DNA from 3 places in the Microbacterium sp. MM2322 genome. Region 2 is predicted to be linked to each of the others. Evidence: predicted binding sites of a transcription regulator. Region 2 holds the regulator's gene; each other region holds the start of a gene.
The links. The regulator HrcA, encoded in region 2, represses chaperone genes, less so after heat shock. The targets are predictions, from matches to a motif close to TTNGCACTCGNNNNNNNCGAGTGCNAA.
Positions count from the first base shown of each region.

Region 1: the regulator HrcA is predicted to act here: its motif matches at 1,647-1,673, upstream of groES (co-chaperone GroES).
Region 3: the regulator HrcA is predicted to act here: its motif matches at 1,231-1,257, upstream of ABQ271_RS02730 (Hsp20/alpha crystallin family protein).

Region 1 is NZ_OZ075067.1:2,492,777-2,496,051, reverse strand. It holds gene ABQ271_RS12165 (class I SAM-dependent methyltransferase) at 411-1,610, opposite strand; gene groES (co-chaperone GroES) at 1,762-2,058, shown strand; gene rarD (EamA family transporter RarD) at 2,196-3,134, shown strand.
Region 2 is NZ_OZ075067.1:1,325,744-1,329,018, reverse strand. It holds gene dnaJ (molecular chaperone DnaJ) at 1-996, opposite strand, end outside; gene hrcA (heat-inducible transcriptional repressor HrcA) at 1,028-2,062, opposite strand; gene hemW (radical SAM family heme chaperone HemW) at 2,133-3,275, opposite strand, start outside.
Region 3 is NZ_OZ075067.1:563,142-566,416, forward strand. It holds gene ABQ271_RS02725 (prolyl oligopeptidase family serine peptidase) at 1-1,179, opposite strand, end outside; gene ABQ271_RS02730 (Hsp20/alpha crystallin family protein) at 1,318-1,770, shown strand; gene ABQ271_RS02735 (MarR family transcriptional regulator) at 1,843-2,271, opposite strand; gene ABQ271_RS02740 (DUF2207 domain-containing protein) at 2,308-3,275, shown strand, end outside.

The DNA of each region.
Region 1 (3,275 bases), 1.2 Mb from region 2:
ACTGCATCTTCTCGAGCACGCTTGCCCAGACGCCCTGCTCAGCCCAGCCGTTGAAGTTCTTGTAAATCGTGTTCCAGTTCCCGAATCGCTCCGGTACGTCCCGCCACGGCGCACCGGTGCGGAACCGCCACGCCGTCGCCTCCACCACCATACGACGGTCCACCGGCGGCCGACCTGTCGCCCTCGCACGGGGGAAGAGCGAACCGATCGCAGCCCAGACTTCGTCAGAAATCACATCACGCGACACCCATCAACAATCGCTCCAGCCACTCACTCGAGGGTTTAGCAACACGCCCTAGCGTGTCCGGCTTCAGAACAGGCGCCTGGGAACACGATATCCCCGCATTGTGCGATGAGGCGGCTCCCGCTTTTTTCGCCTCAGTCGGCTGACGCGCGGCTGAACCCGCCGGCTACACCCGGTCTGCGAGCAGGGCGACCCGCTTCTCGTCTCGCCCCTCGCCGATCCGGGTCAGGAGGAGAGTGGCGGATGCCGGCCCTCGCAGCGCGAGCTTCTTCCGGAACTGCGCCGGGTCCACGTCCACGCCGCGCTTCTTGATCTCGACGGTGCCGACATCGGCTTTCCGCAGCGCCGCGCTGATCGCAGCGGGCTTGAGCGGCAGCACCTCGCGCACGCGGAACGACTGGACGAACGGGTTGGTGAGCGGAGTGTCTGACGTGAGGTAGGCCGTGCCGCCGCCGAGCATCCCGGCGTCGAGGCTCCGCGCCACATCGCCGATGAGGCGAGCGCGGATGACGGCGCCCTCCGGTTCGTGGACGAACGCGCCGAGCGCGCGGACCGGCTCGTCTTCTGTGTCACCGGCCGACGTGAGCTCCGCAGCCGCGCCCCCACGGATGACGAGCGCAGACCGGCGCACGCCGTCACGCCGGAGCGATCCCGACCAGAGGACGAGCTCGATCGTCGATCCGTCGACGCTGATCCACTGCGCCTCGACGCCGTCGGGGATCATGCCGCGGTCGAGTCCGGGACCGAGCTTGATGCCCACCGGCATCCGCTCCGCCAGAGTGAACGCCCAGTCCAGGGACGGCGACCAGTCCCCGGGCGCGGTGCGCGTCGTCTCGGTGTGCCCGGCGGTGCGGCGGGCGGGGTCGAGCCAGACGGCATCCCACCCGTCGAGGTCGGTGTCCTCCGCGCTGCCGTGCCGCACGGTGATGGCGTCGCCGAACGGCGCGAGGTTGTACGCCGCGAGGGCCGCCGTCGTCTCGTCGGCGTCGACCGCGAGCACGTCGAGTCCGAGGCCGGCCAGGCCCAGAGCGTCGCCGCCGATGCCGCAGCCGAGATCTGCGACGCGGTGCGCCCCGGCATCCCGGAACCGCCCCGCGTGACGCGCGGCGACCTCGAGTCGTGTCGCCTGCTCGAGTCCTGCCCGGGTGAAAAGCATGCGGTCTGCGAACGGTCCGAACTTGCTCGCCGCGCGCACCCGCAGGTGGGCCTGCCCGACGACCGCGGACACGAGGTCGGGGGAGTGGCCTGCGGCCCGTAGGCGCGAGACGGCGGCAGCGACCTCGGCGGTGGATGCCAGGGGTCCGACCTCGTCCACCATGCGCAATCCCTGCGGGGTCAGGAGGGCGGTCAGCTCGGCCTGTTCCATCCGGCCAGCCTAGGCGTTGCGACCTCCGGAGCTCTGTTGGCACTCGCGTTGCATGAGTGCCAGCCGCGCCCTAGACTTTCGTTAGCACTCTCGGTAACCGAGTGCTGATGAGTCTTGAAGCAGGACCCCACCAGCAAGAAAGAGGTAGACCGTGTCGGTTTCCATCAAGCCGCTCGAAGACCGCATCGTCATCAAGCAGGTCGAGGCCGAGCAGACCACCGCGAGTGGCCTGGTCATCCCTGACACTGCCAAGGAGAAGCCCCAGGAGGGCGAGGTCGTGGCCGTTGGCCCCGGTCGCATCGACGACAACGGCAACCGTGTTCCGCTCGACGTCGCCGTCGGCGACCGCGTCCTGTACAGCAAGTACGGCGGCACCGAGGTGAAGTTCGGTGCTGACGAGTTCCTCGTGCTGTCGGCTCGCGACGTCCTGGCGGTCGTCGTCCGCTGACGTTCAGCACCTTCTGAAGGGCCCGGATGCTTCGGCATCCGGGCCCTTCGGCTTTCCCGCGGCGCTGGCAGGATCCGAGCGGAGGTCGGCAGTCTTCGGCGCCGTGTTGGTGTCATGACCGTCGTAGGCTTGTGCTCATGACACCCGAGCAGGCCGCCCGCGAACGCTCCCTCGGCGGGATCTTCGTGTTCAGCGCCTACGTGCTCTGGGGGTTCCTGCCGCTGTACTTCGTCAGCCTCGCTCCCACCACCCCGTGGGAGGTCGTCGGCTGGCGCATCCTGCTGAGCCTCGTCTTCTGCGTCGCGCTGCTCGCGATCACGCGCGGCTGGGGGCGGATGCGCGTCATCCTCCGTGACCGCCGACTGATGCTGTGGACGCTCCTCGCGGGCCTCCTCATCTACGTCAACTGGCAGCTCTTCCTGATCGGCACGCTGTCGGGCCACGTCGTCGAGACGAGCCTGGGCTACTTCATCAACCCGATCGCGACCGTCCTCCTCGGTGTCATCGTGCTGAAGGAACGACTGCGTCTCGCCCAGTGGATCGCCGTCGGCATCGCCGGCCTCGCGGTCGTCGTCATCATCGTCGCCGTCGGCTCCGTGCCGTGGATCGCGCTCGGCCTCGCTGCCAGCTTCGCGACCTACGGACTGGTGAAGAAGCGCATCGGACCCTCGGTGGATGCCGTCAGTGGCCTCACGCTCGAATCCTTCTGGCTCATTCCGATCGCCGTCATCCAGCTCATCGTCGTCGGGGTGGCTTCCGGCCTGACGATGGGCCGCGAGGGCGCACCGCACACCGTGCTCCTTCTGCTGGCGGGTGCGGTCACCGCCATCCCGCTCCTGTTCTTCTCCGCCGGTGCGCGGCGCACGAGCCTGACCGTCGTCGGCATCCTGCAGTTCATCGCGCCGATCATGCAGTTCCTCACGGGCGTTCTCATCCTCGGCGAGCCGATGCCCTTCGAGCGCTGGATCGGGTTCGGTCTCGTGTGGATCGCCATCGCCGTCTTCGCCGTCGATTCGCTCGTCATTTCGCGGCGCCAGCGTGCCCGTGCGGTGACATCCGTTCCCGGCCCGGTCTGAATCGGGCTGGATGCCGCTTGAAGAACTTCTAATGTGCCCCGGCAACACGGTGTGCTGGACTGTGCGGGAGAATCGGCCAGACGGCCGACCCGATCACAGGGGGTCCGATCCATGTCCATCAAACGATCTGCACGTCTTACA
Region 2 (3,275 bases):
GAGGTGGGAGGGCGTCACTACCTGCACCCCGACGCGGAGGTCACCGCGCTGGTCACCGCGGAGGGGGGTGATCCCTCTGCCGCGGATGGTGAGTTCGTCGCCGGCCTGCACACCGGCTCGAATGTCGAGGTCCACCGCGCCGTCGAGCGAATCGATCGTGACGCTCGTTCCGAGGATCGCGTCGGTCATCGACACCTCGAGAGTCGCGAGCAGATCGTCGCCGTCGCGGCTGAAGACGTCGTGGGGCGCGACCGTGACCTCGAGGTAGAGGTCACCGTTCGGGCCGCCGGCCGGTCCGACCTCGCCCGAGCCCGGAAGCTGCAGACGCAGACCCGTCTCGACACCGGCGGGGATGTCGATGGACACCGTGCGGCGGGCGCGGACGCGACCCTGACCCTGGCACGTCGAACACGGGTACGGGATCGTCGTGCCGTATCCCTGACAGGTCGTGCACGGCTGCGAGGTGACGACGTTGCCGAGAAGGCTCCGGACGGTCCGCTGGATCTGGCCCGAACCGTGGCAGATGTCGCATGTGACGGGCTGAGTCCCCGGCTGGCAGCACGACCCCTGGCAGGTCTCGCAGAGGACCGCGGTGTCGACCTCGATGTCTCGGTGTACGCCGAAGACGACGTCCCCGAGGTCGAGGTCGACGCGCACGAGGGCATCCTGACCCCGCTCGCGGCGCGACCGCGGGCGCCCGGCGCGCGTTCCGCCGCCGCCTCCGAAGAAGCTCTCGAAGATGTCGCTGAAGCCGCCGAATCCGGCTCCCGCCCCGCCGCCGAACGCGTTCGCGTCGCCGCCCATGTCGTAGCGCTGGCGCTGGTCGGGGTCGCTCAGCACGTCGTAGGCGTGCGTCACGAGCTTGAACTGCTCGGATGCATCCTCACCGGGGTTCACGTCCGGGTGCAGCTGGCGCGCCAGACGCCGGTACGCCTTCTTGATCTCCTCCGGGCTCGCGTCGCGCGCGACACCCAGGACCTCGTAGTGGTCAGCCACAATCACCTCTCCGGCCGTCCGGCCGATTCGTTCAGCGCGACTTCTCGTCTTCTTCGAGCAGACGCGTCAGATAGTGCGCGACGGCGCGAACCGCCGCGAGATTCGTGGGGTAGTCCATGCGGGTGGGGCCGAGCACGCCCACGCGTGCCTGCGAACCGCCCGCGTCGTAGTCGCCCGCGACGATGGATGCCTCCGACAGCCCGAACGGTTCGTTCTCACGCCCGATGCTGGTCGCGAGTCCCCGGTCGTCGGCGACCATCTCCCCCATGAGCCGAAGAAGCGTCACCTGCTCCTCGATCGCCTCGAGAAGGGGGTAGATGCTGCCCCGGAAGTCGGACTCGCGTCGCGCGAGGGTCGCTGAGCCCGCCATCACCATGCGGTCGTGACGGAACTCCTCGAGCTCCTCGCCGATCGCGCGCAGCACGATCCGGCGGTTCTCCTCACGCGGGACGGGCAGGTCCTGCTCGAGGATGCGGGCGATCGCCGCGGCCCCGTCACGGACGCTCTTCCCGGTGAGCAGCGCCGCCATCGCGACTTTGAGCTGCTGCGCCTCGTCGTCCGTGGGCTCGCTGGCGAGGAAGGCGACGCGCTGCGAGACGCGTCCAGTGTCTGTCACGACGATGATGACGATGCGGGTGCCGCCGAGGTGGACGACTTCGATGTGGGAGACGTTCGCACGAGCGAACGAGGGGTACTGCACGATCGCGACCTGCCCAGTCAAGCGGGTCAGGGAACGCACAGTCCGCACGAGGAGGTCGTCGAGGTCGCCGGTGTCCTCGAGGAACGAGCCGATCGCGGAGCGCTGCGCAGACGTGAGCGGGCGGACGTCTGCCAGGTGATCGACGAAGACGCGGTAGCCCTTGTCCGTGGGCACCCGACCCGAGGACGTGTGCGGGGCGGTGATGAGCTCTTCGTCTTCGAGGAGCGCCATGTCGTTGCGGATCGTCGCCGCAGAGACGCCGAACTGGTGACGATCGACGATGGCTTTACTGCCGACCGGCTCGCGCGTGTCGACGTAGTCCTGGACGATTGCGCGCAACACCTGGAGACCGCGTTCCGAGACCATCACCCCTCCTCCGCTGGCACTCTCGATCTTGGAGTGCCAATTCTACCGTGCGTGACGCGATCTGCTCGGATCACGCCGTGAGCGCGCGGACGACGGCGTCGGCCAAGAGCCTCCCGCGGCGGGTGAGGACGACCCGCCCGCGCACGGCCGCTGCACCGTCGACGAGTCCGTCGGCGATGAGGGATGCCACGTTCCGCCGCCCGGCTGCCGTCGCCTCGTCGACCGCGACGCCGTCGACGATGCGCGATCGCAGCAGGATGACCTCGAGGCGGCGGGCCTCGGCATCCGGTCGCTCCCGTCCGGCCGCCGGCGACTCTCCCAGCGACAGGCGCTGTGCGTAGGCGGCGGGGTGCTTGACGTTCCACCACCGCAGTCCGCCGACGTGACTGTGCGCGCCGGGCCCGTAGCCCCACCAGTCCTGCCCCCGCCAGTAGGAGAGGTTGTGGCGGGACCGCTGCGCAGGGCTCGTGGCCCAGTTCGAGACCTCGTACCAGCCGTAACCGGCTGCCGCGAGATGCTCGTCGGCCAGCTCGTACATGTCGGCTTGCAGGTCGTCATCGGGTGCCGGGACCTCGCCGCGGCGGATCTGACGCTCGAGCTTGGTGCCGTCCTCGACGATGAGCGCGTAGGCCGAGATGTGATCGGGCGCCAGCGCGGTGGCCGTCTCGAGCGACGTTCGCCAGTCCCAGAGGGACTCCCCCGGCGCACCGTAGATGAGGTCGAGGCTGACGGCGAGACCGGCCCCGCGCGCCGCCGCGACGGCCGTCGCGATGTTCGCCGGGTCGTGCGTGCGGTCGAGTGCAGCCAGCACGTGCGGCACCGACGACTGCATGCCGATCGAGAAACGCGTGACGCCCGCCGCGGCGAGCGTCCGCGCCACCTCCTCGGTGAGGGTGTCGGGGTTCGCCTCGACCGTCACCTCGGCGCCGTCCGCGAGACCGAACGTGTCGCGGACGCCGTCGAGCATGCGGGCCAGATCCCCCGGGGGGAGCAGGGTCGGCGTGCCCCCGCCGAAGAAGACCGTCTGCGCCGGCCGCAGTGGCCCGCGCGCTTCGAGCACTGCTCTCGACAGGGCCATCTCGTGAAGCACTTCGTCGGCGTACACGTCTTGACGGGCACCCCGAAGCTCGGTCGCCGTGTAGGTGTTGAAGTCGCAGTAGCCGCAGCGCACCCGACAGAACGGGACGTGCAGATAGACCCCGAAGTCGACCTC
Region 3 (3,275 bases), 760 kb from region 2:
GAGGAATCCGCGGGCGACCACCCACAGCTCGTCGTCCTCGTCGTCGTCGGCGGTGGCGACGTTCGCGCTGAAGAGATCGGCGTCGCCGAGCCCCAGGTCGATGTCGACACCGACGAGCGAGTCGGGATCGAGCGACACGAGACGGCTCTGCACGCGGTCCAGCACCGTCAGGACGAGTCGGTTGCGCGTCCAGGTCCACGTCTCGAGGACGGCGGTGTCGGTCGGGGCGAACGCCACCCGGAGGCCCGAGCCATCGCCTTCCGTGACGGTCTCGAGCGGGCCGATGAGGAGCGTTCCCGACGGATGCGTCGTGTCGCCGATCTGCCACGGGGTCGTCGTGCGGACCGTGACGAGCTCGCCGTGCACGTCGACGTTCGCGTCCTGCGGTACCGCGAGGAGGCGCGGCTCGCCGCCGTCCCAGACCCACGACTCGGAGTGGAAGAAGTCGTGCGCGATGACGACCATCGGGGTCGCCGTGCCGCCGGTGTGGTCGACATGCGTGAACACGCCGACGTCCGACGCGACACCCGTCACGATGGGCGGCGCGTCCTCGAGGGGTTCGCCCCGGCGCCATGCGCGGGCGCTGATCGGGTAGCCCGAGTCGGTCACGCCGCCGCCGTGCAGGGGGGTGGCGACGAGCAGGGTGTCGCGGTCGACCCACGCGATCATGGTCTTCTCGGCGTCGAGGGTGAACGGGGTGTCGTCGACGAAGCGGCGCGCGTCGAGGTCGAACTCGCGCACCACGGCGGCGTCGCCACCGTCGGGGCTCAGTCGCACGAGCGCGCGGCCGGTGCCGGCGGGACCGTGGGCTGCGCCCGCGAACGCCCAGGCCGTGCCCTCTTCGCGGCCGAGGGCGTCGATGTCGAGCAGGACCTCCCACGTCGGGGTGCCCGCCGCGAAGGAGGCGCGCGAGGTGCGACGCCAGAGGCCGCGGGGGTTCTCGGCATCCCGCCACAGGTCGTACATCAGGTCGCCGTGGCGACTCGGGACGACGAGTCGGTCGGGGTCCTGCAGGATGCCGGTCAGCCGTGTCTCGAGCGCCGTCCGGGTATCGCCGGCGAACGCCGCCTCGGTCTCGGCTGTCCGCTCCGCGGCCCAGTCGCGGGCGGCGGAGCCGTCGATCTCCTCCAGCCAGAGGAACGGGTCAGCGGGCTCGGGGGCGATCTCGTGGGCGCTCATGTCGTCAGCCTACGGGCAGGTTCCGAAGGGTCGTTCGCCCTCCGCGAATCGTTGGCACTCGTGGGGGTCGAGTGCTAATCTGAAGCTACTTGAGCCGATAAGGCTCAACTTTGAACCACCACACCGAAGGAGAGAATCATGGCAACCTACGACCCGTTCCGTGACATCGACCGCCTCGCGTCGACCCTCTTCGACACGCGCCGCGGTCCGCGACGGATGCCGATGGATCTGTACCGCGACGGCGACCACTACGTCCTCAACGCCGACCTGCCGGGCATCGATCCGGGCTCGGTCGACATCGACGTGGACGGTCAGCTGCTCACCATCCGCGCGGAGCGCACGCTCGGCTCCGGCGAGGGGGTCAAGTGGATCACGCGCGAGCGCGAGACCGCGAGCTTCCTCCGCCAGCTGAACCTCGGCCAGGGCATCGACACCGAGTCGATCACCGCGACCTACAACAACGGCGTGCTGACCGTCACCATCCCGGTGAGCGAGAAGGCCAAGCCCCGCAAGGTCCAGGTGGTCGCCGACGGATCGTCCCCGACCATCACGGCCGGCGAGAGCGAGCACCCGCAGCCGATCGACCAGTGACCGGCACAGCGCTCCCGCTATAACGAGAATCGCCCCGCATCCCGTCTCGGATGCGGGGCGATTCTCGTGCGGTCAGACGCCGCGCAGGCGTGCAGTGAGCTGCTCGAGCTGCGCCAATTCTTCGTCGGTGAGCACCGACATCCGCTCGGCGATGGTGCGGCCGTGCACGGTCGCCACGCGGCGGAAGGCCGAGGCGCCCTTCTCGGTGGCGCGGAGGATGGCGCCGCGCCCGTCCTGCGGGTCGGGGCACTTCGACACGAGACCGCGCGCGACCATTCGATCGACCAGTCGCGAGACGCTGGGTTGGCTGATCAGCATGTTGGCGGTCACGTCGCGCAGTCGCGCGGTGTGCTCGGCGCAGCGGGTCACGGTGAGGAGGACGTCGTACTCGGCGCCCGAGAGGTCGTCGTCGTCGAAGTCCCGGGAGATCTCGGCCATCACCTCGTGCTGCGCGCGGAAGAGGCTCTCCCAGGCGGCGATGGCGAGGCGTCGGTCGGTCATGGCGTCCACTGTATCCCCGCGCATAGGGTCGATCGCGTGAACTCATCGCTCCGCAGACGTGCCCGGTTCATCGTCGTCGCGATCCTCGCGCTCGCCGGGGTCCTCGCGGCGCCCCAGGCGGCGTCGGCAGACGTCGAGGACTTCACCTTCGACAGCCTCGAGGTCGACTACACCCTGACCCGCGCCGAGGACGGCACAAGCCGGATGCGGGTGGTCGAGGAGTTCGTCGCGGTGTTCCCCGACAGCGATCAGAACCGCGGCATCCGTCGCGTCATCCCGGACGAGTACGACGGGCAGCCGCTGCGCCCGTCGTTCGAGTCCGCGGTCGATGCGGACGGCGAGCCGTGGGAAGTCGTGGAGACCGACGACGGCGAGGACGGGTTGGTCGTCACGGCCCGATCCGAGGATTACGTGCACGGCCGGCAGACGTTCGTCTTGACCTACACGCTCGACAACGTGACGCGCGAGTTCCCCGACACCGGGCTCGAGCTCTACTGGGACGTGAACGGCTTCGACTCGCAGCAGCCGTTCGGCGAGGTGACGGCGCGGTTGCACCTCGATGGGGCGGTGGCGGATGCCGCCGGCGACGTCGCCTGCTACGCCGGACGGTTCGGGAGCGACACCGCCTGCGACGCGATCGATCTCACCGAGACCTCGTCGGGGGCGACGGTGACCGCGCGACAGTCCGACGTGGGACCGAACGAGTCGCTCACCTTCGCGGTGGGCTTCGACGACGGCACTTTCGAACCGCTCGACACCTCGTACGTCGGTACCCCGCTCGGCTGGGCGCACGCCGCCGCAGGCGCCGGACTGCTCGGGACGATCGGGTGGGCGCTGTGGCTGCGTCGTCGGCACCTCGCCGACGGGCCGGGGCGCCCGACCGTCATCGCGGAGTTCGACCCGCCGACGGGTGTCGATGCGCTTCAGGCGGCGGTGCTGCTCGAGAAGACGGGCAAGGGCATCCCCGCCGAAGTGCTCGAGCAGGCCATCGTCGGGTCGATCCG